DNA from 3 places in the Bacillus sp. AL-1R genome. Region 2 is predicted to be linked to each of the others. Evidence: a T-box and tRNA genes for the amino acid it is inferred to sense, from the RefSeq annotation. Region 2 holds a T-box; the other regions hold tRNA genes.
The links. A T-box is a leader RNA that pairs with one kind of tRNA and senses whether it is charged. The one in region 2 lies ahead of tyrS (tyrosine--tRNA ligase), so its partner is inferred to be a tRNA-Tyr.
Positions count from the first base shown of each region.

Region 1: it encodes a tRNA-Tyr, which carries the amino acid that the T-box ahead of tyrS (tyrosine--tRNA ligase) is inferred to sense. The anticodon was not compared.
Region 3: it encodes a tRNA-Tyr, which carries the amino acid that the T-box ahead of tyrS (tyrosine--tRNA ligase) is inferred to sense. The anticodon was not compared.

Region 1 is NZ_CP197469.1:579,282-589,202, forward strand. Features, by position in the region: gene ACSBO6_RS02765 (MgtC/SapB family protein) at 1-499, opposite strand, end outside; rRNA gene ACSBO6_RS02770 (16S ribosomal RNA) at 841-2,391, shown strand; rRNA gene ACSBO6_RS02775 (23S ribosomal RNA) at 2,545-5,482, shown strand; rRNA gene rrf (5S ribosomal RNA) at 5,604-5,719, shown strand; tRNA gene ACSBO6_RS02785 (tRNA-Asn) at 5,730-5,804, shown strand; tRNA gene ACSBO6_RS02790 (tRNA-Ser) at 5,809-5,900, shown strand; tRNA gene ACSBO6_RS02795 (tRNA-Glu) at 5,924-5,998, shown strand; tRNA gene ACSBO6_RS02800 (tRNA-Val) at 6,008-6,083, shown strand; tRNA gene ACSBO6_RS02805 (tRNA-Met) at 6,281-6,357, shown strand; tRNA gene ACSBO6_RS02810 (tRNA-Asp) at 6,361-6,436, shown strand; tRNA gene ACSBO6_RS02815 (tRNA-Phe) at 6,445-6,520, shown strand; tRNA gene ACSBO6_RS02820 (tRNA-Thr) at 6,700-6,772, shown strand; tRNA gene ACSBO6_RS02825 (tRNA-Tyr) at 6,783-6,867, shown strand; tRNA gene ACSBO6_RS02830 (tRNA-Trp) at 6,873-6,946, shown strand; tRNA gene ACSBO6_RS02835 (tRNA-His) at 6,963-7,038, shown strand; tRNA gene ACSBO6_RS02840 (tRNA-Gln) at 7,116-7,190, shown strand; tRNA gene ACSBO6_RS02845 (tRNA-Gly) at 7,196-7,270, shown strand; tRNA gene ACSBO6_RS02850 (tRNA-Cys) at 7,277-7,347, shown strand; tRNA gene ACSBO6_RS02855 (tRNA-Leu) at 7,365-7,450, shown strand; tRNA gene ACSBO6_RS02860 (tRNA-Leu) at 7,542-7,624, shown strand; gene ACSBO6_RS02865 (hypothetical protein) at 8,006-8,539, shown strand; gene ACSBO6_RS02870 (hypothetical protein) at 8,725-9,015, opposite strand; gene queG (tRNA epoxyqueuosine(34) reductase QueG) at 9,481-9,921, shown strand, end outside.
Region 2 is NZ_CP197469.1:3,550,685-3,560,605, forward strand. Features, by position in the region: gene tyrS (tyrosine--tRNA ligase) at 1-916, opposite strand, end outside; T-box leader at 983-1,214, opposite strand; gene ACSBO6_RS17065 (LemA family protein) at 1,400-1,975, shown strand; gene ACSBO6_RS17070 (TPM domain-containing protein) at 1,972-2,697, shown strand; gene acsA (acetate--CoA ligase) at 2,745-4,463, opposite strand; gene ACSBO6_RS17080 (GNAT family N-acetyltransferase) at 4,645-5,277, shown strand; gene ACSBO6_RS17085 (acetoin utilization AcuB family protein) at 5,313-5,954, shown strand; gene ACSBO6_RS17090 (acetoin utilization protein AcuC) at 5,954-7,126, shown strand; gene ccpA (catabolite control protein A) at 7,259-8,257, opposite strand; gene ACSBO6_RS17100 (bifunctional 3-deoxy-7-phosphoheptulonate synthase/chorismate mutase) at 8,517-9,587, opposite strand; gene ACSBO6_RS17105 (alpha/beta fold hydrolase) at 9,774-9,921, opposite strand, start outside.
Region 3 is NZ_CP197469.1:4,271,478-4,281,398, forward strand. Features, by position in the region: gene glmM (phosphoglucosamine mutase) at 1-695, opposite strand, end outside; gene ACSBO6_RS20325 (CdaR family protein) at 709-2,004, opposite strand; gene cdaA (diadenylate cyclase CdaA) at 1,997-2,815, opposite strand; gene rocF (arginase) at 3,148-4,047, opposite strand; tRNA gene ACSBO6_RS20340 (tRNA-Ala) at 4,288-4,363, opposite strand; tRNA gene ACSBO6_RS20345 (tRNA-Gly) at 4,384-4,458, opposite strand; tRNA gene ACSBO6_RS20350 (tRNA-Lys) at 4,475-4,547, opposite strand; tRNA gene ACSBO6_RS20355 (tRNA-Gln) at 4,575-4,649, opposite strand; tRNA gene ACSBO6_RS20360 (tRNA-Tyr) at 4,658-4,742, opposite strand; tRNA gene ACSBO6_RS20365 (tRNA-Val) at 4,761-4,836, opposite strand; tRNA gene ACSBO6_RS20370 (tRNA-Glu) at 4,846-4,920, opposite strand; tRNA gene ACSBO6_RS20375 (tRNA-Thr) at 4,937-5,009, opposite strand; tRNA gene ACSBO6_RS20380 (tRNA-Asn) at 5,023-5,097, opposite strand; rRNA gene rrf (5S ribosomal RNA) at 5,109-5,224, opposite strand; rRNA gene ACSBO6_RS20390 (23S ribosomal RNA) at 5,345-8,282, opposite strand; rRNA gene ACSBO6_RS20395 (16S ribosomal RNA) at 8,436-9,921, opposite strand, start outside.

The DNA of each region.
Region 1 (9,921 bases), 1.5 Mb from region 2:
TATTTTCTCTTCCTATTACTGTTAGCTTCAAACTTATATCTCTTTCTTTTAATCTTTTAGGGCCAAGTTTGTTAATTAAGTAAGGAATTAATTCAACACTTATAATTAATAAGCCTACTCCCGCCAGAGCCTCGACGTAAAAGCCAGCCCCAACAATTATTCCGATACCCGATGCGCCCCAAATCATCGCAGCCGTTGTTAATCCTGCTATTGTATCATTACCTCTTCGGAGAATAACACCAGCCCCAACGAATCCGATTCCTGATACTATTTGGGCCGGTAATCGTAAAGGATCCATTGTTATATTTAAATAATCACTTCCACGAAATGAATAAGCTGAACTAATCGAAACAATTGTTAATAGGCAACTCATAATTGAAATAACAAGGCAAGTCTTTAATCCAAGAGGTTTTCTTTTTAACTCTCTTTCTAGACCGATAACGGAACCTAACATTGCTGATACTAGTAATTTTATGAGGATATCTGGTTGAAGATCCATTTTCTAAACCCCTTTTCTATGTAGTTTATGGCTAATTCGACATTGCATATTACACTTCCTCCGTACTATAAATAATTTTTTTAAGATTTTATAAAAAAAAATGAAAAAAGGGCTTGTCATAAACTAAATCGAGTGTTATATTTATATACGTCGCCAAGATGGTTCGACAAAAAACGAAATAACGTTTTAAAAAAATAAAAAAAATGTTGACTCGCTTTTAAAGAGATGTTAATATGAAAAAGTCGCAAATGACGCGACGATGTGAACTTTGAAAACTAAACAAAACATGAAGTAAACGTCAATTATTAGTTTTTTGAGCAATACAAGATTTAAACTTAACTTTTATGGAGAGTTTGATCCTGGCTCAGGACGAACGCTGGCGGCGTGCCTAATACATGCAAGTCGAGCGGACTAATGGGAGCTTGCTCCCGTTAGTTAGCGGCGGACGGGTGAGTAACACGTGGGCAACCTACCTGTAAGACTGGGATAACTTCGGGAAACCGGAGCTAATACCGGATGACATTAAGGAACTCCTGTTCCTTAATTGAAAGATGGCTTTTAGCTATCACTTACAGATGGGCCCGCGGCGCATTAGCTAGTTGGTGAGGTAACGGCTCACCAAGGCGACGATGCGTAGCCGACCTGAGAGGGTGATCGGCCACACTGGGACTGAGACACGGCCCAGACTCCTACGGGAGGCAGCAGTAGGGAATCTTCCGCAATGGACGAAAGTCTGACGGAGCAACGCCGCGTGAGCGATGAAGGCCTTCGGGTCGTAAAGCTCTGTTGTTAGGGAAGAACAAGTGCTAGTTGAATAAGCTGGCACCTTGACGGTACCTAACCAGAAAGCCACGGCTAACTACGTGCCAGCAGCCGCGGTAATACGTAGGTGGCAAGCGTTGTCCGGAATTATTGGGCGTAAAGCGCGCGCAGGCGGTTTCTTAAGTCTGATGTGAAAGCCCCCGGCTCAACCGGGGAGGGTCATTGGAAACTGGGAAACTTGAGTGCAGAAGAGGAAAGTGGAATTCCAAGTGTAGCGGTGAAATGCGTAGAGATTTGGAGGAACACCAGTGGCGAAGGCGACTTTCTGGTCTGTAACTGACGCTGAGGCGCGAAAGCGTGGGGAGCAAACAGGATTAGATACCCTGGTAGTCCACGCCGTAAACGATGAGTGCTAAGTGTTAGAGGGTTTCCGCCCTTTAGTGCTGAAGTTAACGCATTAAGCACTCCGCCTGGGGAGTACGGTCGCAAGACTGAAACTCAAAGGAATTGACGGGGGCCCGCACAAGTGGTGGAGCATGTGGTTTAATTCGAAGCAACGCGAAGAACCTTACCAGGTCTTGACATCCTCTGACAACCCTAGAGATAGGGCTTTCCCTTCGGGGACAGAGTGACAGGTGGTGCATGGTTGTCGTCAGCTCGTGTCGTGAGATGTTGGGTTAAGTCCCGCAACGAGCGCAACCCTTGATCTTAGTTGCCAGCATTTAGTTGGGCACTCTAAGGTGACTGCCGGTGACAAACCGGAGGAAGGTGGGGATGACGTCAAATCATCATGCCCCTTATGACCTGGGCTACACACGTGCTACAATGGATAGTACAAAGGGTTGCAAGACCGCGAGGTGGAGCTAATCCCATAAAACTATTCTCAGTTCGGATTGTAGGCTGCAACTCGCCTACATGAAGCCGGAATCACTAGTAATCGCGGATCAGCATGCCGCGGTGAATACGTTCCCGGGCCTTGTACACACCGCCCGTCACACCACGAGAGTTTGTAACACCCGAAGTCGGTGGGGTAACCTTTTAGGGGCCAGCCGCCTAAGGTGGGACAGATGATTGGGGTGAAGTCGTAACAAGGTAGCCGTATCGGAAGGTGCGGCTGGATCACCTCCTTTCTATGGAGACATCATGAACCGATGGTTCATGTATGAAATGTTTCTTCATTGTTTTGTTTAGTTTTGAGAGTTCACTCTCAACATTTGTACCTTGAAAACTAGATAATGTCATTCATTAAACTGCGTAAGTTTAATTCAATTAGTTTTAAAATTAGTTAAGTTAGAAAGGGCGCACGGTGGATGCCTTGGCACTAGGAGTCGATGAAGGACGGGACTAACACCGATATGCTTCGGGGAGCTGTAAGTAAGCTTTGATCCGGAGATTTCCGAATGGGGGAACCTACTACTCGTAATGGAGTAGTATCTTTACCTGAATACATAGGGTACTGAGGACAGACCCAGGGAACTGAAACATCTAAGTACCTGGAGGAATAGAAAGCAATAGCGATTTCCCAAGTAGCGGCGAGCGAAAAGGAAGATAGCCCAAACCAAGAGGCTTGCCTCTTGGGGTTGTAGGACACTCTATACGGAGTTACAAAGGAACGGGGTAAATGAAGCGACCTGGAAAGGTCCGTCGAAGAAGGTAAAAACCCTGTAGTTGAAACCTCGTTCCCTCTTGAGTGGATCCTGAGTACGGCGGAACACGTGAAATTCCGTCGGAATCTGGGAGGACCATCTCCCAAGGCTAAATACTACCTAGTGACCGATAGTGAACCAGTACCGTGAGGGAAAGGTGAAAAGCACCCCGGAAGGGGAGTGAAAGAGAACCTGAAACCGTGTGCTTACAAATAGTCAGAGCTCGTTAACGAGTGATGGCGTGCCTTTTGTAGAATGAACCGGCGAGTTACGATCCCGTGCAAGGTTAAGTTGAAGAGACGGAGCCGCAGCGAAAGCGAGTCTGAATAGGGCGATTTAGTACGTGGTCGTAGACCCGAAACCGAGTGATCTACCCATGTCCAGGATGAAGTTCAGGTAACACTGAATGGAGGTCCGAACCCACGCACGTTGAAAAGTGCGGGGATGAGGTGTGGGTAGCGGAGAAATTCCAATCGAACTCGGAGATAGCTGGTTCTCCCCGAAATAGCTTTAGGGCTAGCCTTATGTGTTAGAGTCTTGGAGGTAGAGCACTGATTGGACTAGGGGCCCCCAACGGGTTACCGAATTCAGTCAAACTCCGAATGCCAATGACTTATCCATAGGAGTCAGACTACGAGTGATAAGATCCGTGGTCAAGAGGGAAACAGCCCAGACCGCCAGCTAAGGTCCCAAAGTATACGTTAAGTGGAAAAGGATGTGGAGTTGCTTAGACAACCAGGATGTTGGCTTAGAAGCAGCCACCATTTAAAGAGTGCGTAATAGCTCACTGGTCGAGTGACTCTGCGCCGAAAATGTAACGGGGCTAAACGTATCACCGAAGCTGCGGATTGATACCATATGGTATCAGTGGTAGGGGAGCGTTCTAAGGGCGTTGAAGCTAGATCGTAAGGACTGGTGGAGCGCTTAGAAGTGAGAATGCCGGTATGAGTAGCGAAAGACGGGTGAGAATCCCGTCCACCGTATGCCTAAGGTTTCCTGGGGAAGGCTCGTCCTCCCAGGGTTAGTCAGGACCTAAGCCGAGGCCGACAGGCGTAGGCGATGGACAACAGGTTGATATTCCTGTACCACCTCATTTCCGTTTGAGCGATGGAGGGACGCAGAAAGATAGGGTAAGCGCGCTGCTGGATATGCGCGTCCAAGCAATTAGGCTGATGTGTAGGCAAATCCGCACATCATAAGGCTGAGTTGTGATGGCGAGGGAAATATAGTACCGAAGTTCCTGATTCTACGCTGCCAAGAAAAGCTTCTAGCGAGGAAATAGGTGCCTGTACCGCAAACCGACACAGGTAGGCGAGGAGAGAATCCTAAGGTGAGCGAGAGAACTATGGTTAAGGAACTCGGCAAAATGACCCCGTAACTTCGGGAGAAGGGGTGCTCTTTTGGGTGTATGCCCGGGAGAGCCGCAGTGAAAAGGCCCAAGCGACTGTTTAGCAAAAACACAGGTCTCTGCGAAGCCGCAAGGCGAAGTATAGGGGCTGACGCCTGCCCGGTGCTGGAAGGTTAAGAGGAGGGGTTATCCCTTACGGGAGAAGCTCTGAATTGAAGCCCCAGTAAACGGCGGCCGTAACTATAACGGTCCTAAGGTAGCGAAATTCCTTGTCGGGTAAGTTCCGACCCGCACGAAAGGCGTAACGATTTGGGCACTGTCTCAACCATAGACTCGGTGAAATTATAGTACCTGTGAAGATGCAGGTTACCCGCGACAGGACGGAAAGACCCCGTGGAGCTTTACTGCAGCTTGATATTGAATTTTGGTACAGCTTGTACAGGATAGGTAGGAGCCTGAGAAGCCGGAGCGCTAGCTTCGGTGGAGGCGTCGGTGGGATACTACCCTGGCTGTATTGAAATTCTAACCTAGAGCCGTGATCCGGCTCGGAGACAGTGTCAGGTGGGCAGTTTGACTGGGGCGGTCGCCTCCTAAAGAGTAACGGAGGCGCCCAAAGGTTCCCTCAGAATGGTTGGAAATCATTCGAAGAGTGTAAAGGCATAAGGGAGCTTGACTGCGAGACCTACAAGTCGAGCAGGGACGAAAGTCGGGCTTAGTGATCCGGTGGTTCCGCATGGAAGGGCCATCGCTCAACGGATAAAAGCTACCCCGGGGATAACAGGCTTATCTCCCCCAAGAGTCCACATCGACGGGGAGGTTTGGCACCTCGATGTCGGCTCATCGCATCCTGGGGCTGTAGTCGGTCCCAAGGGTTGGGCTGTTCGCCCATTAAAGCGGTACGCGAGCTGGGTTCAGAACGTCGTGAGACAGTTCGGTCCCTATCCGTCGTGGGCGCAGGAAATTTGAGAGGAGCTGTCCTTAGTACGAGAGGACCGGGATGGACACACCGCTGGTGTACCAGTTGTTCTGCCAAGAGCATGGCTGGGTAGCTATGTGTGGAAGGGATAAGTGCTGAAAGCATCTAAGCATGAAGCCCCCCTCAAGATGAGATTTCCCATAGCGTTAAGCTAGTAAGACCCCTGAGAGACGATCAGGTTGATAGGTCAGAGGTGGAAGCGTGGTGACACGTGGAGCTGACTGATACTAATCGGTCGAGGACTTAACTAACAAGTTTGATGATGACATTATCTAGTTTTGAAGGTGCAAAAAACATTATAAAAAACTTCAAAAAAGTCATTGACTTTTAAGTGAAATTTGATATAATAGTTATTGTCCTTAAGAAATTGAATCAAGTGATGATAGCGAAGAGGTCACACCCGTTCCCATACCGAACACGGCAGTTAAGCTCTTCAGCGTCGATGGTAGTTGGGGGTTTCCCCCTGTGAGAGTAGAACGTCGCTTGGTTTATCATTATTCCGCAGTAGCTCAGTGGTAGAGCACTCGGCTGTTAACCGAGTGGTCGTAGGTTCGAATCCTACCTGCGGAGCCATTTTGGAGAGCTGTCCGAGTGGCCGAAGGAGCACGATTGGAAATCGTGTAGGCGGGTAACCCTGTCTCAAGGGTTCAAATCCCTTGCTCTCCGCCACATATTTACAGCACTATTGTACTGGCCCGTTGGTCAAGCGGTTAAGACACCGCCCTTTCACGGCGGTAACACGGGTTCGAGTCCCGTACGGGTCACCATTTTATTACGGAGGATTAGCTCAGCTGGGAGAGCACCTGCCTTACAAGCAGGGGGTCGGCGGTTCGAGCCCGTCATCCTCCACCATTTAATTAACAAAATAACTTTCATGGAACTATATTAAATAGTATCCACATTATCGCGGGGTGGAGCACGAACGAATATGCTTCGAAGAAATTACTTCAGCATACCAATCGAGCTGCTACTTGCAAAATCATCCTGAGATTGGGATGGTCTTAACAAAATAACTTTCATGGAACTATAAAAAATAGTATCCACATTATCGCGGGGTGGAGCAGTCTGGTAGCTCGTCGGGCTCATAACCCGAAGGTCGCAGGTTCAAATCCTGTCCCCGCAACCAAATGGTCCCGTGGTGTAGCGGTTAACATGCCTGCCTGTCACGCAGGAGATCGCCGGTTCGATCCCGGTCGGGACCGCCATTTAAGATGGCTCGGTAGCTCAGTCGGTAGAGCAGAGGACTGAAAATCCTCGTGTCGGCGGTTCGATTCCGTCCCGAGCCACCATCTTGAAAAATATGGCAACAAATAAATTTTAATACGCCGACTTAGCTCAATTGGTAGAGCACGAACGAATAAACTTCGTAGCAAGACCTCAGCGTACTTGTCGAGCAACATCTTGAAATTCTTACTGAGACAAGGACGACTAAGAAACGAACTAAATATGGCAATAAATAAATTAATACGCCGACTTAGCTCAATTGGTAGAGCAACTGACTTGTAATCAGTAGGTTGGGGGTTCAAGTCCTCTAGTCGGCACTCTTTAACCGGAGGGGTAGCGAAGTGGCTAAACGCGGCGGACTGTAAATCCGCTCCCTGTGGGTTCGGCGGTTCGAATCCGTCCCCCTCCACCATTTATAGGGGCATAGTTTAACGGTAGAATAGAGGTCTCCAAAACCTTTGGTGTGGGTTCGATTCCTACTGCCCCTGCCAATTAAATAAAATAATGGCGATCGTGGCGAAGTGGTTAACGCATCGGATTGTGGTTCCGACACTCGTGGGTTCGATTCCCATCGGTCGCCCCATATAATTTATAACGATTGCTCAAGTGAGTAATATAATTTATAATAAATTGAATATAGTATATAAAGTTCTTAATTAATGGGCTATAGCCAAGCGGTAAGGCAACGGATTTTGATTCCGTCATGCCCTGGTTCGAATCCAGGTAGCCCAGCCATTTATGCGGAAGTAGTTCAGTGGTAGAATACAACCTTGCCAAGGTTGGGGTCGCGGGTTCGAGCCCCGTCTTCCGCTCCAAATTACGGCGGTATAGCCAAGTGGTAAGGCAGAGGTCTGCAAAACCTTTATCATCGGTTCAAATCCGGTTACCGCCTTTTAGATTTTACCCCACGCCGGGGTGGTGGAATTGGCAGACACACAGGACTTAAAATCCTGCGGTTGGTGACAACCGTGCCGGTTCGAGTCCGGCCCTCGGCATCAAAAAAACCTCTTACTTTGTAAGAGGTTTTTAATTTCAGATTTGATTGGACAATTTGTCTTTCATATATTATAATTATTGTATAACTTTGGCGGTGTGGTGGAATGGCAGACACGCCTGACTCAAAATCAGGTATCTTCACGGATGTGCAGGTTCAAGTCCTGTCACCGCTATATAAATGCTAACAAAAAAAGCTTTGCACTAATTGTGCAAAGCTTTTTTTGTTTTTCTTGCACATGGCAAAATATCTCCAAATAATGTTGTCAGCTGATAAGAAACCTTTAGTGACAATGACAGAAATTGATATTAAACATTTTATATTGATCCTATGCAAGAAAGCGGATTGTAAACAACGTGCATTAACACGAGATTGCTAGCTAGTAAAAGAAGTCATGCGTTGCGATGATTTACTAGTACGCAAAGGAATTTACCAGTAGATAGTAAATCGTTCTACAAGGAATTTTTTTGAATTTTCAAACCAACTCTTTACAATATTAATGTTAAAATTATTATGAGTATGTAGACAAAAGGAGTGAGTTGCAATAAATAAATATTTGAAAATTGGTTTGTTGTTTGTAGGTTTGATTGCTGTTTCATTTTTATCTTGGAAAATAGTTAAAATTATTGTTTTTAAAAATGAATATCATGTTGCAAATATAAAATATGACAAAGAAAAGATTCCTCCAGCTTCAAAGGAAGGAGCAGATATTGCAAGAACACACGATATATTAAATAATTTAACTGGTTGGTTAAATTATCAACAATTCAAAAATCCAAACTCTCCAGCTTGGGAAGATAAAAAATCTGAATTGGAATCTATTCTCACATATTTTGAAAAAATACTTAGCAATGTAGATGAAAATAGCGATTTGCACGATGATTTAGATTTAGCTAACAAGTTAATGAAATTGGCAATTGATCAAAAAGACATGAAAGCTTTGTTGTATACTCATCGAATAATGCACGATTTAGACAACAAGATTAATCATACCCAAGGAAGAATTGTTGTTTTCAATAGCGCAAAAGCTGGAAATGGAAATGCAGAAAAAGTGGATGATTATATGGCTTATTTAAAAAATCAGAGATAGCTTAATGGCTGTCTTTTTCTTTTGTCCTAAAACACAGATTTTACTGCATTATTCTTGGAACTTTAATTGATTCTTCATCAGCATTAAATAATTGTCATATAGAGCTATTAACATCCACATAAAGAAAGGCAGCGAACATCTATATAGTCGCTGCCTTCTTTATGTGGATATTAGCAATCCTAACATTACATTTTTACATACTTACGTTTTTGCTTAAGCCAATCAAATTGTTTTGGATTTCTTTTATTTGCTAAAGTAACTACAAGACCAGTTGTTGCTATTAATAGGCTTGCAGCAGCTACTTTAATCGTAAATTGTTTTGCATCTTTTAATTTCTCATTATTGTATCGATCAAGTTCTTTAAGTGTATCTTGTGTAAGATCAATTCTGTCGTTTGTTTCTTCAATCAAACTACAGACACCCTCAAAACTTTCGACTAAAGGATTCTTTTCTTCTTTTACCAAAGGATTTGTCATAATTACTCTCCTCCTAAATTTATCCTATAAAGAAGAATTCTATGAGAAAATTCATTATACCTTTATTCAAATTTCTACAAATCTTTCAATAGCCTCTGCTGTTAGCTACTTATACTCTTCATCTGTTATTTTATATGGCTTTTAACAATTTCAATTCTCGATTTTTTCTTAAATTATGATAACATTTTCGACAAAATATGATTTTATTCTTGAATATGTGACATATTTATGATAAATTTAATTACAAGTTCATTAAAACCTACTAAATACTTATTTCATTTGTATTAGTAGTTTAGCACTTATAACTTGATAACAACGCAGTGTATTGATTCATTTGAGAACGATACATTGCGTTTTTTTATATTAAAAAGTCTATTATTACAGGCTTTTGTGTCATAATTAGATAATGAAATAATTTTCTGACTAGAATAGGAAATATAATTAACAGGCAGTTAGGTGATTCTTGTGAATATGAAAGAATTTCAAAAAGAATTAATTTTATATAGTAAAGAAATTGGAATAGATAAGATTGGATTTACGACTGTTGATCCCTTTTTAACATTAAAAAATCGATTATATAAGCAGCAAGAATTAAATTATCAATCGGGTTTTGAGACAAAGGATATTGAACGAAGAGTAGATGCGAAAAAAATAATGACTGAAGCAAATTCAATTATTGCAATTGCTCTAGCTTATCCATCTAAATTAAAAAATCCTCCTAAAAGTAAAAAGGGATCTACAAGGGGAATCTTTTGTAGGGCCTCATGGGGGGAAGATTATCATGTAGTTGTAAAAAAGAAATTACTTCAGCTTGAGTCTTTTATTTTATTACATTATCCGAATGCAAAGGTTCAATCGATGGTCGATACTGGTGAGCTAGTAGATCGAGCAGTGGCTGAAAGAGCG
Region 2 (9,921 bases):
CAAGTTTTGTTACTTCAGCGGCTAATGCTTTTTGAGCAACACGTTGTTCTGGTGCTTCATTAAATTGTTTCTCAAGCTCTAAAATTTCCTCTTTCGTTAAGAAAGTAAAGTATTTCAAGTATTTAACTACATCACGGTCATCTGTATTAATCCAGAATTGGTAGAATTCGTATGGAGTTGTTTTTTCAGGATCTAACCAAACTGCTCCACCTTCTGTTTTACCAAATTTAGAACCATCAGCTTTTGTTACTAAAGGTACTGTAAGTCCGAAAGCTTTCGAATCTTCTTCTGTCTTACGGATTAATTCCATACCAGCTGTAATATTACCCCATTGGTCACTACCACCAATTTGTAATTTACAATTATGGTCTTGGTATAATTTTAAGAAATCATATGATTGTAAAATCATGTAACTGAACTCAGTAAATGAAATACCTGCTTCTAATCGAGATGCAACTGAGTCTTTAGCTAGCATGTAGTTTAATCCGAAGTTTTTACCGATATCACGTAAGAATGTAATAACATCTAATTCGCCAGTCCAATCAAAGTTATTCACTACTTTAGCAGCATTGTCACCTTCGAAGCTTAAAAATGGTAATAGTTGAGTACGAATTCGTTCACTGAACATTTTTACTGTATCAGCAGTATTTAACGTACGTTCTGCCTTTTTACCACTCGGGTCACCGATCATTCCAGTTGCGCCACCTACTACACCGATAGGTTTATGACCTGCAACTTGAAATCTCTTTAACATTAACACTGGTAACAAGTGACCGATGTGCAAGCTATCACCAGTTGGGTCAAAACCACAATATAATGAAACTGATTCTTCGCTTAATAATTTTTGTAGACCTTCTTCATCTGTCATTTGATTAATTAATCCACGAAATTCTAAATCTTGTAAGATATTTTCCATTTTTAGCCCACCCCTTTTATGATCTATACGTCATTTAAACAAAACAAAAAGTCCCTACTGTTAAACAGTAGGGACGAATAATTATAATCGCGGTACCACCCTAGTTGTAGTTAATAAAACTAACTACCTCTCTTACAATTAACGGTTGTTAACCGTTCTAATCCTAATTTGCACTAAACAAATTTCGAAAAAGAATGCTCCAGGGTGTAATTCATGTCAATGACTGTGCTAATTCTCACCAACCATTAGCTCTCTGATCCAATACCATTCACACTACTAAGCCTTTCAACGCTCACTATTAAAATGTTATGAAACATTTATATCATAAATAAAACGATTAAGTCAAATAGATAATTAAACTTTTATTAAATTTATTTAAATTATCATTCAATATTTGAATATAAATGATTTATATCAAATAATATGGTTAAATATTAATACTAACATCTTAAAAATACATATTTTGGAAATGGAGTGTTTTTCTTGAAGAATAAAGGAATATGGATTGCTTTAACTATTGTAGTCGTTCTAATCTTTATGGGTGTCGGAAGCTATAATAGCTTTGTAACTCAAGAAGAAAATGTCACAAATAAAATGTCTCAAGTTGATAACCAACTAAAGCGTCGTTCAGATTTAATACCAAACTTAGTAAATACAGTAAAAGGATATGCTACACAAGAGAAAGATGTGATTGCTTCAGTAACAGATGCACGAGCAAAATTAGCTGGTGCTCAAACGACTGCTGATAAAAGTAAAGCCGATGCAGAATTATCTGGAGCGCTAAGCCGTCTTTTAGTTGTCGTAGAAAACTATCCTGATTTAAAATCAAATCAAAATTTCCAAGCATTAATGGATAGCCTAGAAGGAACTGAAAATCGACTTGCGATTGCTCGTAAAGATTATAATGATGCAGTAACTGTTTATAATCAAAAAATCAAAAAATTCCCGGGTGTACTAGTAGCGGGACCTTTTGGATTCGAGAAGAAAGATTACTTTGAAGTATCTGAAAAAGATCAAGCTACACCTGAGGTTGACTTTAGTGGCGATGGTAATAAATGAGAAAATTTCTCTCATCGATATTCCTAATAGGATTTCTTTTTTCATTTGCTACTGGAGCAAATGCCGAAATTAAAATACCTTCTCAAGTAGGAGACATTTATGTACAAGATTATGCAAATGTTCTTAACAGAGAAGATACGCAAACGCTAATTCAATTAGGTAGAAAATTGGAAGACACTACGACTGCTCAACTTGCGGTATTAACAATCCCAAGTTTGGAAGGAAATGATATTAAAGAATATGCTAATACAGCATTTCGAAAATATGGCTTAGGTAATAAAGAGAAAAATAATGGTGTTCTTTTGTTATATGCTAAAAAAGACAGACAAATAAGAATCGAAGTAGGATACGGTTTAGAAGGGGTTGTAACAGATATTAGATCTGGTAACATTCTGGACCAAAGTGCGATCCCATATTTGAAAAAAGGTGAAGAATCCCTTGCAATAACAAACACCTATAAATCACTTTATAATGTTATTTTAAATGGCTCTGAACAAACCAGTCATTCTAAAACAAGTCATTTATGGGACAATTTAAAAGTATTCATCATCATAGCGATTGTGATTGGGATCATCATCATTGATATGATGTTCTTCAATGGTGTACTTACTTATTTCATTTTGAATTTATTACCTGCACTATTAAACTCCTCGGGCGGTGGTGGCCCAAGAGGTGGCGGTGGGGGAAGCTCTGGCGGCGGCGGCTCCGATCGAAAATTTTAGAAAAACAAAAAACCATTGGAACTTTTTCCAATGGTTTTTTGTTAATATTAATCTTCCATCGTTGATAAATCACCTGTTGGAAGGTCTAACTCCCATGCTTTTAATACTCTTCGCATAATTTTTCCGCTTCGAGTTTTTGGTAATTTATCACGGAATTCGATTTGTCTAGGTGCTGCATGAGCTGCTAGTCCTAGTTTTACAAAGTTACGGATTTCTTCCTTCAATTCATCTGAAGCAACATAACCGTCTCTTAATGCAACAAATGCTTTAATAATTTCACCTCTTACAGGATCTGGTATACCGATTACACCAGCTTCTGCAATCGCAGGATGCTCGACAAGCTTACTTTCTACTTCAAATGGACCTACTCTCTCACCTGACGTCATAATGACATCGTCTACTCGACCTTGGAACCAGAAATATCCATCCTCATCCATATAAGCTGAATCACCTGAAACATACCATTCATCATTTAAGAAATATGATTGGAATTTTGCTTCATTATTCCAAATCGTATGCATCATCGATGGCCAACCCTTTTTAATCGCTAAATTTCCCATCGTATATGGAGCAACTTCATTTCCGTTATTATCAACAATAGCTGCCTGGATTCCAGGGAATGGTTTGCCCATTGAACCTGGGCGAATTGGCATACATGGATAGTTACAAATTAATGAAGCTCCTGTTTCAGTCATCCACCAATTATCATGGATTCTTAAATTAAATACTTTTGCTCCCCAACGAACTACCTCTGGATTTAAAGGCTCACCAACACTTAAAATATGTCGAAGTGAACTTAAATCATACTTCTTAATGATCTCTTCTCCTGAACCCATAAGCATACGGAATGCAGTCGGAGCACTGTACCAAACCGTTACACCAAATTCTTGAATTGTTTCATACCAAGCATCAGGACTGAAACGACCTCCTAATATCACATTAGAAGCACCATTTAACCAAGGTCCAAAAATACCATAAGAAGTACCAGTTACCCAACCTGGATCCGCTGTACACCAATATACATCATCTTTTTGAAGATCTGTCACCCATTTACCAGTTTGATAGTGTTGGATCATCGCCTGTTGAACATGAAGAACTCCTTTTGGTTTTCCAGTAGACCCTGAAGTATAATGTAAAATTAAACCATCATGACGATTTAACCATGTAATCTCAAAATCTGTTTTCGCTTCTTTATAATGAGCTTTAAAATCTACAAACTTACCGCCTTCCTCAACGTCATCACCTATTAGGAAGATTGTTTTTAATGCAGGTAAATCATTAACCGGAACACGTGATAATAATGCTGGCGTAGTGACTAATACTTTTGCCTCACTATCCTCTAAACGATCCTTCACAGCACCTTCCATAAATGCCTCGAATAAAGGTCCAACAATAGCTCCTAATTTTAAAGCTCCTAAAAGCGCAAAATACAATTCTGGTTGACGAGGCATGAAAATAAATACTCGATCACCTTTTTCAACGTCACCAAATTGTTTTAGAACATTTGCAGCCTTATTTGAATTAATTTTCATTTCTTCAAACGTATATTTTTCATTTCTCTTATCATCTTTGTAGTACAACGCAACTTTATCTTTTCGATCAGAATTTGCATGACGATCTATAGCTTCAAAAGCCACATTATACTTTTGTGTTGTATACCAAGAAAACTCTTTTTCTACATCTTCCCACTTAAAATTTTTATAAGTTTCCTCATAGTTTTTTAAATTAAATTGTCCATTTTTTACAGGAAGCGCTTCCACCTTCATATAAATCCCTCCTTGATCTTCTCTACTATCATTATACAATGATAAGATTCAATTTTCAGTATTTTTAATAAATTGACCATTTATATGTATTAGACACATACTGTTTTTTTTCCTGTATGTCTTTTTTGCATTTTTTAGTATGATTAATAAAAAAGGTGTTTTCTAAAGGGAGTGAGCAATATTGGATCACCCAAAAAAATATTTTTCAAAAACAATCCAAACTGTGCATGGTGAATTAATTATAGAGGGACCAGTTGAATCTGCCTTACTTGAAACATATCAATTTCATGAAAACTTAACATCTTTTAGACCACCAGCACAACAACATAAAGCAATTGTTGAAATTGCTAGTCTACCTGAAGCTAGAATTATTATTGCTAGACTTGATCGAACAATAGTAGGTTACGTAACTTATTTATATCCAGACCCACTTGAAAGATGGTCAAAAACAACGCTAGAAAATTTAATCGAGCTTGGCGCAATTGAAGTGATACCTGAGTTCAGAGGATTTTCAGTTGCTAAAAACATGCTAATCCTCTCCATGCTTGATGATGCAATGGAAGACTATATCATTATCACAACTGAGTATTATTGGCATTGGGATTTGAAAGGTACTGGTTTAAATGTATGGGAATATCGAAAGATGATGGAAAAGATGATGAATGCCGGTGGACTCATCCAATTTGCAACGGATGATCCGGAAATCTGTTCTCACCCAGCAAACTGTTTAATGGTAAGAATGGGAAAACGAGTTACAAATGAGCAAATTCAAGCATTTGACGCACTACGCTTTTTACAAAGATATATGTACTAATTGAACTTTAATCTCGAAAGGTAGGATTCAAAATTATGCTTATTCAAGATATTATGCGCAGTTCAAACATTACTTTTAAAAAAGAAAATACAATTGGTGAAGCAGTAACCATTTTTCGAGCGGGTGATGTTCGACATATTCCAATCATTAATGAAAATGATCAAGTAGTTGGAATCATTTCTGATCGAGATGTACGCGACGCTTTACCTTCAACATTATTTCCACAAGCATTTTCATCTGTACTTGAAGTTCCTGTTGAAAAAATTATGACGACGAATGTCATAACTTGCAGTCCACTTGACTTTGTTGAAGAAGTTGCAACTTATTTCTATCAATATAAAATAGGCTGTTTACCTGTCGTATCTAGCGGAAAATTAATAGGACTTGTGACTGAAATTGATGTATTGCACACTCTAGTAACTTTAACAGGAGCTTATCAACCTAGCTCCCAAATTGAAATCTTAGTCCATGATCATCCAGGCATTTTAAGTGACGTTGTTAGTGTATTTTCAAAAGAAAACATTAATATTGTAAGTGTCCTTGTATACCCTGCAAAAGAAGTAGATCAAAAAGTTCTTGTATTTAGAATTCAAACGATGAATCCACTGACGATCATTCAAACTTTAAAAACTGAAGGATATAAGATTCTTTGGCCAAATGAAACGAGTGAATCATGATGAAAAAGGATGCATACTTAGTATATAGCGAAGAATACCATGCCTATCAATTCAACGAAAAGCATCCATTTAATCCGATTCGCTCTCAATTAGTTTATGAACTATTAAAAGCTAGTAATCTATTAAATGTTACTGATATTATTCCACCAAGATTAGCAACTGATGAGGAACTACTCCTTTTTCATGATTTACAATTTATCGAACAAGTTAAAAAAGCAAGTCGTGAACCAGTTAGTGCAAATATCGCTGAACAATTTGGACTTGGAACGGAAGATACACCTATTTTTAAAAATATGCACGAGGCCAGTTCTTTAATTGTCGGTGGCACCTTAACAGCAGTAGATGCCGTTTTAGAAGGAAAATCAAATCATGCTTTTAATTTAGGTGGTGGGCTACATCACGGTTTTAAACGAAAAGCCTCTGGTTTTTGTGTTTATAATGACTGTGCAATCGCCATAAAATATATTCAACAGAAGTATGGTTTAAAGGTGTTATATGTAGATACGGACGCACACCATGGAGATGGAGTACAGTGGGCATTTTATGATGATCCGACTGTTTGTACACTCTCAATCCATGAAACTGGTAGATATCTATTTCCAGGGACAGGTGCTGTAACCGAAAGAGGACAAGGTAAAGGTTTTGGCTACTCATTTAATATTCCAATTGATGCGTTCACCGAGGATGAATCATTTCTATTAAGCTATAAAAAAGCAATAAACGATATAGCTCAATATTTCAAACCAGATGTCATCCTCACCCAAAATGGCTCTGATTCGCATTGTTATGATCCTTTAACACATCTTTGTACGACAATGAAAACATTTGAGGAAATCCCAAAAATTGCACACGAAATCGCTCATAAATATTGCGATGGCAAATGGATTGCTGTAGCTGGAGGAGGATACGATTACTGGAGAGTAGTACCAAGAGCTTGGTCACAAGTATGGCTAGCTATGACAAATCAACAACCAAATTCAAACCTAATACCGGATAGCTGGCTAGAGAAATGGCAGAAAATTGCTAATGTTAAGTTACCTACAACTTGGACAGACAACCCGTCAATCGTAAAGCCAATCCCAAGAAAAAGAGAAATAGAAGAATACAATGAACAAGTCTTATACCGCGCACTTGAGCCACTACATATTCAACAAAAGAAGCCTTTTATTTAATACTACACGCCGTCTTTAGAGGTTATCTGGACGGCTATTTTTTTGTGTAGATATTTGATGATTAATTAGTAAAATTCCCGCATAAAAACAAAAAAGCCTAGAATTACTAAAATTCTAAGCTACTTTGATCATTTACTTTGTTGATTGTCTAATTTGAAGATGATGCGGAAGAATGACTGTATTGTCTTCCACTGTCTCTTTATTCATATACTTCGTTAATAATCGCATTGCTACTGCACCAATATCATACATTGGTTGAGCAACAGATGTTAATTTTGGACGCACCATTAATGCCAATCTTGTATTATCAAATCCAAAAACCTCAAGATTATTCGGTACTAAGATTCCATGGTCTTGAGCACTGTGGATTACACCAATCGCCATTTCATCAGATGCTACAAAAATAGCGCTAGGAATAATATTACGTTCATGGAAAGCTTCAAAAGCTTCACTTCCAGATTCATATGTATTATCACCATAAGTTACTAACTCTTCATCGAACTCAATTCCATTTTCTTGTAAAGCTCGTTTATATCCTTCTAACTTACTTAATCCGATAATATTCGTTTCAGTAGGACCGTTTACGAATGCTACCTTTTGATGGCCTTTTTTAATTAAATAATCTACTGCATCAAATGCTGCCTGAGCATAATCGATATTTACGGAAGGGATTTTATTTTCTTCATCGTATGTAGTTGCTAATACGATTGGAACACCAGCCTTTTCGTACTCTTCTTTATGAATATCCGTAATTGTCCCACCAATAAATAAAATTCCGTCAACTTGTTTTGCTAACATATTATTTATTAAAGTAATTTCTTTCTCAACATTCTCATCCGAGTTACTTAAAATAATATTATATTTATACATTGTAGCAATATCTTCAATACCACGTGCTAATTCTGCATAAAAAGTATTTGAAATGTCTGGAATAATTACTCCAACTGTAGTTGTTTTTTTACTTGCTAGCCCTCTTGCTACTGCATTTGGTCTATATCCTAAACGGCTGATCGCTTCGTTTACTTTTTTTCGTGTAGTTGGCTTAACATTTGGATTACCATTAACTACTCGTGAAACTGTAGCCATGGAAACGTTTGCCTCACGTGCTACATCATAAATCGTAACCGTCATTATCATCACTCCTCTATTTTATTCTATCTATTATGTAGTTTGTTTTTTATTTAGTTAAAATAGTCATAAAACGTAATATTCCACAAAAATAGTGCTTCATTCTATCTTATAGTGAAACGAATCTTCGTTCAATACACCTATTTGAAAAAAATGTAAAAAATATGTAGTTTATTACTATCTATTGCTAATTTAAAACAAATGTTCACAAATTATTCAAAAAGCGCCGACTGATTTTGTTCAGCCAGCGCTTTTATGTTGATTATCGATTTATGAACGAATTAACTTCAGACATAAATTGGTCAAATTGATCAAAGTTCATTTGCTGAGATGAGTCACTTAAAGCAGTAGCTGGATCCGGATGAACCTCTGCCATAATTCCATCCGCTCCAATTGCTAACCCTGCTTTTGCTGCAGGTATTAGTAAGTCTCTTCTACCTGTTGAATGTGTAACATCCACTAATACTGGTAAATGTGTTTCTTGTTTTAAAATTGGAACAGCTGTTATATCTAATGTATTTCTCGTAGCTTTTTCATAAGTTCTTATGCCACGTTCACATAAAATGATTTCTTGATTGCCTTCTGACATAATGTATTCAGCTGCATAAATGAATTCTTCGATTGTCGCTGCTAAACCTCTTTTTAATAAAATTGGTTTATTAACAGAACCTGCTGCTTTTAGTAATTCAAAGTTCTGCATATTTCTTGCGCCGATTTGAATGATATCAACATAATCTAGTGCCATTTCAATATGTTCTGGACTTACTATTTCACTAATAATTGCCAAGCCATGGTTTTTGGCAACTTCTTTTAAAATCTTTAAGCCTTCTTCACCTAGTCCTTGGAAGTCATATGGAGAAGTACGTGGTTTAAATGCACCACCACGCATAATTTTTACTCCTTGCTCCTTTAACACTTTCGCTACAGAATCAACTTGTTCATAGCTTTCAACTGCACATGGACCTGCAATAATAATTGGGCTTCCATCACCAATATTAACACCATTTACATGTACGACTGTGTTTTCTGATTTTCTTTTTCTTGAAACAAGGAGAACTTTTTTATCGTCTTCTTCTTGAAGCTCTAAGCTACTTTTAAAAATTTCTTTAAAAATATGTTGAAGAGTAGCCGTACTAAAAGGACCTTCATTAATTTCAGCAATATGATCTAGCATCTTACGTTCCCTAACCGGATCATAACGTTTAACACCTTGATCAATTTTTGCTACCCCAATTTTCTTAGCGATTTCGCCTCTTTTATTTAATAACTCAAATATTTGATGATTTATCTCGTCTATTTCAATTCTAAGTTGTTCTAAATCATTTTTAGTCAATTAAAATCCTCCTTGCAAATACCAATATCTCATTTGTTATTATGACATTTTATTGAAAGCTAATCAAAACATGAGCATTATTTTATAAAAATGTTTTTTTAGTGAATATTTTGTATTCTTATTGGGAATTTTTGTTGTGAAACGAAATAATAAGAAGAGTTAGCAAAGTAACCCTTCTTTTTAAGATCAATTAGAAGTACATCCTTCTTCTACTCTATCTAACCATTCATTAATCAGTGAGTTGAAAAGATTTTCTTGTTCTATTTGAAGATTATGGCCAGCTTTATCTAAAATTGCAAATGTTGATCTTGGAAAATTTTCAAGAATAGTAAAT
Region 3 (9,921 bases), 720 kb from region 2:
CCTTTTTCTTTTACAAGAGCTGCTAAAGCTTCTGGGTGTGTAGAACCTACACCATCATTTATATTAAATCCATTAGGATTCGTTCCCATTGTAACAATATCTGCTTCTAAATCTGCGAATAAATATGGCGCTAATGAAGAAGTGGCACCGTGTGCACAATCTAGAGCTACTAATAGACCTGAGAAATCTTCATCAATTGTATTTTTCAGGAATTGTAGGTATTTTTGCCCACCTTCAAAATAATCACTAACTTGACATAAATCATTTCCAGTTGGTCTTGGTAGACGATCTACTTCTGCATCCATTAGTTCTTCAATTTCATCTTCTTGCTCATCCAACAATTTAAAACCGTCTGGACCAAAAAACTTAATCCCATTATCTGCAACAGGATTATGTGAAGCTGAAATCATAACACCAGCTTGTGCTCCAAGAGCTCTTGTTAAATAGGCAACACCTGGAGTAGAAATTACACCTAATCTCATAACTTCAGCACCAATTGATAATAAACCTGCAACTAGTGCTCCTTCAAGCATATGTCCTGAAACACGTGTGTCACGCCCAACAATAATTTTAGGTTTGACATTATTTTTTGTTAAAACATAACCGCCACAGCGTCCAATTTTATATGCTAATTCAGGAGTTAACTCTTTGTTTGCAACTCCTCGTACACCATCTGTACCAAAATATTTACCCATTTTAACTCTCCTTCTAATTCGATGACTGTCCTACATCGCCTGAATTCTCATTTTCATTTTCATCAGCTTGAGCAGATTTTTTATCAGTAATTTCAATCGTTATTGTATCAAACTCTAAACTATATTTAACTCCCTTTGGACCGGTAATAGTAAGCGCTACATCTCTGGTTCCTGGATCCAGTCCATTCACTTTTGCAGTAATGTTCAAGTCACTTGGATCAATTGCATCCAAGTCTTCTTTAAATCCTTTAGCTGTAACTTCTACTTTACCTAAAGAGGGCTTTATAAACTTATACTCATATTGATTATTTTCACCCACTAATTTAATAGGGATATTACTAAATTTCTTTTCTATTTCTTCATCAAAATTTACGTCTACATTAATCGTGCTTGATTCAACTCTAAATGCTCCATTTGGAGTAGGTACATTAACTTCATATGTGCCACTTTTATCAAATGAAGATACGTCTACTGGCACTACTATAGGTCCACTAAACTTGTCCAACCAATCTTTAGATGCATAAATTCTAAGTGAATCAACTTTACTAGTAAGACTACTTAGCTTTAAACCATCCTTAAGTGTTCCTGTTTGCACTAACTTAATCGGGAAGCTAGCACTTTCGGAAACAATTGGGACAGTTACTTCAACTTTTCTTGGATTTGTAGCAAACGGAAGTTGAACACCTTTTTTATTGAATAATTTAACAGGTAACACCTGACTAAATGTCTGATTTGCATCAGTAACATCCACACCAACGCTTGCATATGACACTTGTGATACTTCATCTCTGGATCCTACTATTGTAACTAAACCTGGTTTAACAATAGCATTCTCTGCTTTATATCCATGTTTAATCTCTTTTTCATTTAAATAAGCAACTTTAACTGAAACTGATTTTTCAATTTTTTCATTAATTGTGACCCTAACTGTTCTTGGTTTAATCGTTGCTTTTATTTTATCTGAAATATTTCTAATTTTTAAAGGAACTTCATATGTACCTAAAGCGTAAGAAGTTAGATCCAAATACACTTCGAAATCCTTCTTCATTTCAGCAGATTTTACAATACTATTAGGTCCATCTAATTGCACAGAAACATCTTTTGGAACACCAGTTACAATTAGATTGCGCTGATCATAAATAGGTGTTACTGGTACTTCTTTTACTAATTCTTTATTATTAACAAACGGTATGTCTCCTAATCCCGAAGTACTTGATTGTGGAACAAGATTGACAGACATAAAAAGTAATAATGTTACTAATAAAGCGATCCCTCTTAAAATCCAACGATTATCCATAAAGTTATCCATTACGCTTCACCTTCCAATTCCATTTAGATGTAGTGGACTCTTCTGGTGATTTCAGCTCAGTATTTAATAAATTTATAAGCTCGTCTTTTGATAATTCTCTGTATAGATTTCCATTCCTCGCTACTGAAACCGCACCTGTTTCCTCGGAAACTACAATTGTAATACTGTCAGTAACTTCACTAATACCAACTGCAGCTCGATGCCTCGTTCCTAATTCCTTTGAAATAAATGCACTCTCAGACAAAGGTAAATAACAGGCTGCTGCCGTAATCTTTTCACCTTGTATAATTACCGCCCCGTCATGTAAAGGTGTATTTGGAATAAAAATATTAATCAATAATTCTGATGATAAATTAGCATTCATTCTAATACCGGACTCTATATAGTCACCCATACCTGTTTGTCTCTCAAATGAAATAAGTGCACCGATTCTTCGTTTAGCCATGTATTCAGTGGCTTTTGCAATATTCTCAACAATATCATTTCGGTCATTAAACCCGTTACCTGTTGTTCTAGAGAAGAATCGACCACGTCCAAGTTGTTCTAGTGCTCTCCTTAATTCTGGTTGAAAGATAATAATAACCGCTAAGAATCCCCATGTTAGTGCTTGATCCATTAAAAATTGTAAAGTATGCAGTCCAAATAGGCTACTTAATACTTTTACGACAATAATGATTGTGACACCCTTTAAAAGTTGGACAGCCTTCGTCCCTTGAATAATGATAATTAATCTATATATAACAAACCAAACTATTAGTATATCTAATCCATTCTGTAAATACTGTAAAAAATTTATATTTAAAGAAGGCATCTTTTACCCTCCAAATTCTATAGAATAAAACTGTATCTTGAGTATTATACCATATTTTTGCAATACACAAAATTTATGAGTTATTAAATATATTAACAATACTTTAACGTCTATTTTAGTTAGATTAAACATCATTACAGTACTATTTACGTTGACTCTCTATAATAATAGAAGGAATGACCTAAATTTTTATGTGATTTTGAAGTTTTCTCAATGACAATTCTTCAAAGTTTATTGATAAAAAAAGAAGCTAGCACATGCTAGCTTCAGTAGATGAAAAAAAGGATTTCAACTAAACGACTTAAATTTACTCTCTTAAAGTGAATTTTATTTTATAGTAACTTTTCTCCTAATAATGAGCCGATCAATGCAACAGCTACGATAGCTGTTCTATTTCTTTCATCTAATATTGGATTAACTTCTACGAATTCAATTGAAGTAATAATATCAGCATCAGATAACATTTCCATCGCTAAATGACCTTCTCTATAAGTAATTCCTCCAGGAACAGGTGTACCAACTCCAGGAACGTGAATTGGATCTAGACCATCAAGATCTAATGATAAGTGTACACCATCACACTCTTTCAAGTGGTCAATGCTTTCTTCCATTACTTTCGTCATTCCTAATTTATCAATTTCATGCATTGTATAAACTTTAATTCCTAATTCTTTAATAATTGCTCTTTCGCCTTCATCAAGATCACGTGCTCCAATAATGATTACGTTCTCAGGTTTTACTTTAGGGAAGTAACCACCTATTTTCGTTAATAAATCGTGACCATGTCCTAAAGAAACAGCTAAAGACATACCATGAATATTACCAGAAGGAGATGTTTCAGCAGTATTTAAATCACCATGTGCATCAAACCAGATTAATCCTAAATTATTATAATGTTTTGATACACCTGCTAGTGTACCAATCGCAATACTATGATCTCCACCAAGTACTAGTGGCATTCTGTTTCTTTTAATAACTTCATCCACTTCTACTGCAAGCTTTTCACATGTTTCTTTTACTGATTTTAAGTTTTTTAAGTTATGTTCTGAATTATCTTCTTTAACTGGTGTACGTTCTACTAAGATGTCGCCTAAGTCTTCTACTTGATAAGACATTCTTTCAATACGTTCGTGTAGTTGTGCATATCTAATTGCACTTGGCCCCATGTCTACTCCACGTCTAGTTTGTCCTAAATCTAATGGTACCCCAATAATTGAAATATCTTTTAACATTTTTATTTCCCCCATCAACTAAATTCATAAAAGTAAACGCTTACTTTAGTTTGAAAAAATATAACTTTTCGACTATTAAAGTTATTAATTATATTAATAGTTTAAATCTTTTGAATCAAATGGGTCAACTCAACATTTTTTTGTATACATATGCATTTTTAGCTTTTAAATTGCTATATTATATGATTATATACAACAAAAAACCTTAGTCAAATGACTAAGGTTTAACTTTATGTATATTGGTGGAGCCTAGCGGGATCGAACCGCTGACCTCCTGCGTGCAAGGCAGGCGCTCTCCCAGCTGAGCTAAGGCCCCACTATTTAAGTATATGCGAATGGAGCGGAAGACGGGGCTCGAACCCGCGACCCCAACCTTGGCAAGGTTGTATTCTACCACTGAACTACTTCCGCACATAAAAAAAAAGAGTGAGCCATGAAGGATTCGAACCTTCGACCCTCTGATTAAAAGTCAGATGCTCTACCTACTGAGCTAATGGCTCGTAATAAATTACGATAAAATAAAAAAATGGCTGGGCTACCTGGATTCGAACCAGGGCATGACGGAATCAAAATCCGTTGCCTTACCGCTTGGCTATAGCCCAACAATAAATGGTGGAGGGGGACGGATTCGAACCGCCGAACCCACAGGGAGCGGATTTACAGTCCGCCGCGTTTAGCCACTTCGCTACCCCTCCGGTATTTATTAAATTAGATGGTGGAGGATGACGGGCTCGAACCGCCGACCCCCTGCTTGTAAGGCAGGTGCTCTCCCAGCTGAGCTAATCCTCCGTAATAAAATGGTGACCCGTACGGGACTCGAACCCGTGTTACCGCCGTGAAAGGGCGGTGTCTTAACCGCTTGACCAACGGGCCAGTACAACTTTTCCTAAGCTTCCAACCGGGCTCGAACCGGTGACCTCTTCCTTACCATGGAAGTACTCTGCCTGCTGAGCTATGGAAGCATTAAGTTAAAAATGGCTCCGCAGGTAGGGTTCGAACCTACGACCACTCGGTTAACAGCCGAGTGCTCTACCACTGAGCTACTGCGGAATAATCTTAGAACCAAGCGACGTTCTACTCTCACAGGGGGAAACCCCCAACTACCATCGACGCTGAAGAGCTTAACTGCCGTGTTCGGTATGGGAACGGGTGTGACCTCTTCGCTATCATCACTTGATTCAATTTCTTAAGGACATTAATTATTATATCAAATTTCATTTTAAAGTCAATAACTTTTTTGAAGTTTTTATAATATTTTTTGTACCCTCAAAACTAGATAATGTCATCATCAAACTTGTTAGTTAAGTCCTCGACCGATTAGTATCAGTCAGCTCCACGTGTCACCACGCTTCCACCTCTGACCTATCAACCTGATCGTCTCTCAGGGGTCTTACTAGCTTAACGCTATGGGAAATCTCATCTTGAGGGGGGCTTCATGCTTAGATGCTTTCAGCACTTATCCCTTCCACACATAGCTACCCAGCCATGCTCTTGGCAGAACAACTGGTACACCAGCGGTGTGTCCATCCCGGTCCTCTCGTACTAAGGACAGCTCCTCTCAAATTTCCTGCGCCCACGACGGATAGGGACCGAACTGTCTCACGACGTTCTGAACCCAGCTCGCGTACCGCTTTAATGGGCGAACAGCCCAACCCTTGGGACCGACTACAGCCCCAGGATGCGATGAGCCGACATCGAGGTGCCAAACCTCCCCGTCGATGTGGACTCTTGGGGGAGATAAGCCTGTTATCCCCGGGGTAGCTTTTATCCGTTGAGCGATGGCCCTTCCATGCGGAACCACCGGATCACTAAGCCCGACTTTCGTCCCTGCTCGACTTGTAGGTCTCGCAGTCAAGCTCCCTTATGCCTTTACACTCTTCGAATGATTTCCAACCATTCTGAGGGAACCTTTGGGCGCCTCCGTTACTCTTTAGGAGGCGACCGCCCCAGTCAAACTGCCCACCTGACACTGTCTCCGAGCCGGATCACGGCTCTAGGTTAGAATTTCAATACAGCCAGGGTAGTATCCCACCGACGCCTCCACCGAAGCTAGCGCTCCGGCTTCTCAGGCTCCTACCTATCCTGTACAAGCTGTACCAAAATTCAATATCAAGCTGCAGTAAAGCTCCACGGGGTCTTTCCGTCCTGTCGCGGGTAACCTGCATCTTCACAGGTACTATAATTTCACCGAGTCTATGGTTGAGACAGTGCCCAAATCGTTACGCCTTTCGTGCGGGTCGGAACTTACCCGACAAGGAATTTCGCTACCTTAGGACCGTTATAGTTACGGCCGCCGTTTACTGGGGCTTCAATTCAGAGCTTCTCCCGTAAGGGATAACCCCTCCTCTTAACCTTCCAGCACCGGGCAGGCGTCAGCCCCTATACTTCGCCTTGCGGCTTCGCAGAGACCTGTGTTTTTGCTAAACAGTCGCTTGGGCCTTTTCACTGCGGCTCTCCCGGGCATACACCCAAAAGAGCACCCCTTCTCCCGAAGTTACGGGGTCATTTTGCCGAGTTCCTTAACCATAGTTCTCTCGCTCACCTTAGGATTCTCTCCTCGCCTACCTGTGTCGGTTTGCGGTACAGGCACCTATTTCCTCGCTAGAAGCTTTTCTTGGCAGCGTAGAATCAGGAACTTCGGTACTATATTTCCCTCGCCATCACAACTCAGCCTTACGATGTGCGGATTTGCCTACACATCAGCCTAATTGCTTGGACGCGCATATCCAGCAGCGCGCTTACCCTATCTTTCTGCGTCCCTCCATCGCTCAAACGGAAATGAGGTGGTACAGGAATATCAACCTGTTGTCCATCGCCTACGCCTGTCGGCCTCGGCTTAGGTCCTGACTAACCCTGGGAGGACGAGCCTTCCCCAGGAAACCTTAGGCATACGGTGGACGGGATTCTCACCCGTCTTTCGCTACTCATACCGGCATTCTCACTTCTAAGCGCTCCACCAGTCCTTACGATCTAGCTTCAACGCCCTTAGAACGCTCCCCTACCACTGATACCATACGGTATCAATCCGCAGCTTCGGTGATACGTTTAGCCCCGTTACATTTTCGGCGCAGAGTCACTCGACCAGTGAGCTATTACGCACTCTTTAAATGGTGGCTGCTTCTAAGCCAACATCCTGGTTGTCTAAGCAACTCCACATCCTTTTCCACTTAACGTATACTTTGGGACCTTAGCTGGCGGTCTGGGCTGTTTCCCTCTTGACCACGGATCTTATCACTCGTAGTCTGACTCCTATGGATAAGTCATTGGCATTCGGAGTTTGACTGAATTCGGTAACCCGTTGGGGGCCCCTAGTCCAATCAGTGCTCTACCTCCAAGACTCTAACACATAAGGCTAGCCCTAAAGCTATTTCGGGGAGAACCAGCTATCTCCGAGTTCGATTGGAATTTCTCCGCTACCCACACCTCATCCCCGCACTTTTCAACGTGCGTGGGTTCGGACCTCCATTCAGTGTTACCTGAACTTCATCCTGGACATGGGTAGATCACTCGGTTTCGGGTCTACGACCACGTACTAAATCGCCCTATTCAGACTCGCTTTCGCTGCGGCTCCGTCTCTTCAACTTAACCTTGCACGGGATCGTAACTCGCCGGTTCATTCTACAAAAGGCACGCCATCACTCGTTAACGAGCTCTGACTATTTGTAAGCACACGGTTTCAGGTTCTCTTTCACTCCCCTTCCGGGGTGCTTTTCACCTTTCCCTCACGGTACTGGTTCACTATCGGTCACTAGGTAGTATTTAGCCTTGGGAGATGGTCCTCCCAGATTCCGACGGAATTTCACGTGTTCCGCCGTACTCAGGATCCACTCAAGAGGGAACGAGGTTTCAACTACAGGGTTTTTACCTTCTTCGACGGACCTTTCCAGGTCGCTTCATTTACCCCGTTCCTTTGTAACTCCGTATAGAGTGTCCTACAACCCCAAGAGGCAAGCCTCTTGGTTTGGGCTATCTTCCTTTTCGCTCGCCGCTACTTGGGAAATCGCTATTGCTTTCTATTCCTCCAGGTACTTAGATGTTTCAGTTCCCTGGGTCTGTCCTCAGTACCCTATGTATTCAGGTAAAGATACTACTCCATTACGAGTAGTGGGTTCCCCCATTCGGAAATCTCCGGATCAAAGCTTACTTACAGCTCCCCGAAGCATATCGGTGTTAGTCCCGTCCTTCATCGACTCCTAGTGCCAAGGCATCCACCGTGCGCCCTTTCTAACTTAACTAATTTTAAAACTAATTGAATTAAACTTACGCAGTTTAATGAATGACATTATCTAGTTTTCAAGGTACAAATGTTGAGAATGAACTCTCAAAACTAAACAAAACAATGAAGAAACATTTCATACATGAACCATCGGTTCATGATGTCTCCATAGAAAGGAGGTGATCCAGCCGCACCTTCCGATACGGCTACCTTGTTACGACTTCACCCCAATCATCTGTCCCACCTTAGGCGGCTGGCCCCTAAAAGGTTACCCCACCGACTTCGGGTGTTACAAACTCTCGTGGTGTGACGGGCGGTGTGTACAAGGCCCGGGAACGTATTCACCGCGGCATGCTGATCCGCGATTACTAGTGATTCCGGCTTCATGTAGGCGAGTTGCAGCCTACAATCCGAACTGAGAATAGTTTTATGGGATTAGCTCCACCTCGCGGTCTTGCAACCCTTTGTACTATCCATTGTAGCACGTGTGTAGCCCAGGTCATAAGGGGCATGATGATTTGACGTCATCCCCACCTTCCTCCGGTTTGTCACCGGCAGTCACCTTAGAGTGCCCAACTGAATGCTGGCAACTAAGATCAAGGGTTGCGCTCGTTGCGGGACTTAACCCAACATCTCACGACACGAGCTGACGACAACCATGCACCACCTGTCACTCTGTCCCCGAAGGGAAAGCCCTATCTCTAGGGTTGTCAGAGGATGTCAAGACCTGGTAAGGTTCTTCGCGTTGCTTCGAATTAAACCACATGCTCCACCACTTGTGCGGGCCCCCGTCAATTCCTTTGAGTTTCAGTCTTGCGACCGTACTCCCCAGGCGGAGTGCTTAATGCGTTAACTTCAGCACTAAAGGGCGGAAACCCTCTAACACTTAGCACTCATCGTTTACGGCGTGGACTACCAGGGTATCTAATCCTGTTTGCTCCCCACGCTTTCGCGCCTCAGCGTCAGTTACAGACCAGAAAGTCGCCTTCGCCACTGGTGTTCCTCCAAATCTCTACGCATTTCACCGCTACACTTGGAATTCCACTTTCCTCTTCTGCACTCAAGTTTCCCAGTTTCCAATGACCCTCCCCGGTTGAGCCGGGGGCTTTCACATCAGACTTAAGAAACCGCCTGCGCGCGCTTTACGCCCAATAATTCCGGACAACGCTTGCCACCTACGTATTACCGCGGCTGCTGGCACGTAGTTAGCCGTGGCTTTCTGGTTAGGTACCGTCAAGGTGCCAGCTTATTCAACTAGCACTTGTTCTTCCCTAACAACAGAGCTTTACGACCCGAAGGCCTTCATCGCTCACGCGGCGTTGCTCCGTCAGACTTTCGTCCATTGCGGAAGATTCCCTACTGCTGCCTCCCGTAGGAGTCTGGGCCGTGTCTCAGTCCCAGTGTGGCCGATCACCCTCTCAGGTCGGCTACGCATCGTCGCCTTGGTGAGCCGTTACCTCACCAACTAGCTAATGCGCCGCGGGCCCATCTGTAAGTGATAGCTAAAGGCCATCTTTCAATCAAGGAACAGGAGTTCCTTAATGTCATCCGGTATTAGCTCCGGTTTCCCGAAGTTATCCCAGTCTTACAGGTAGGTTGCCCACGTGTTACTCACCCGTCCGCCGCTAACTAACGGGAGCAAGCTCCCATTAGTCCGC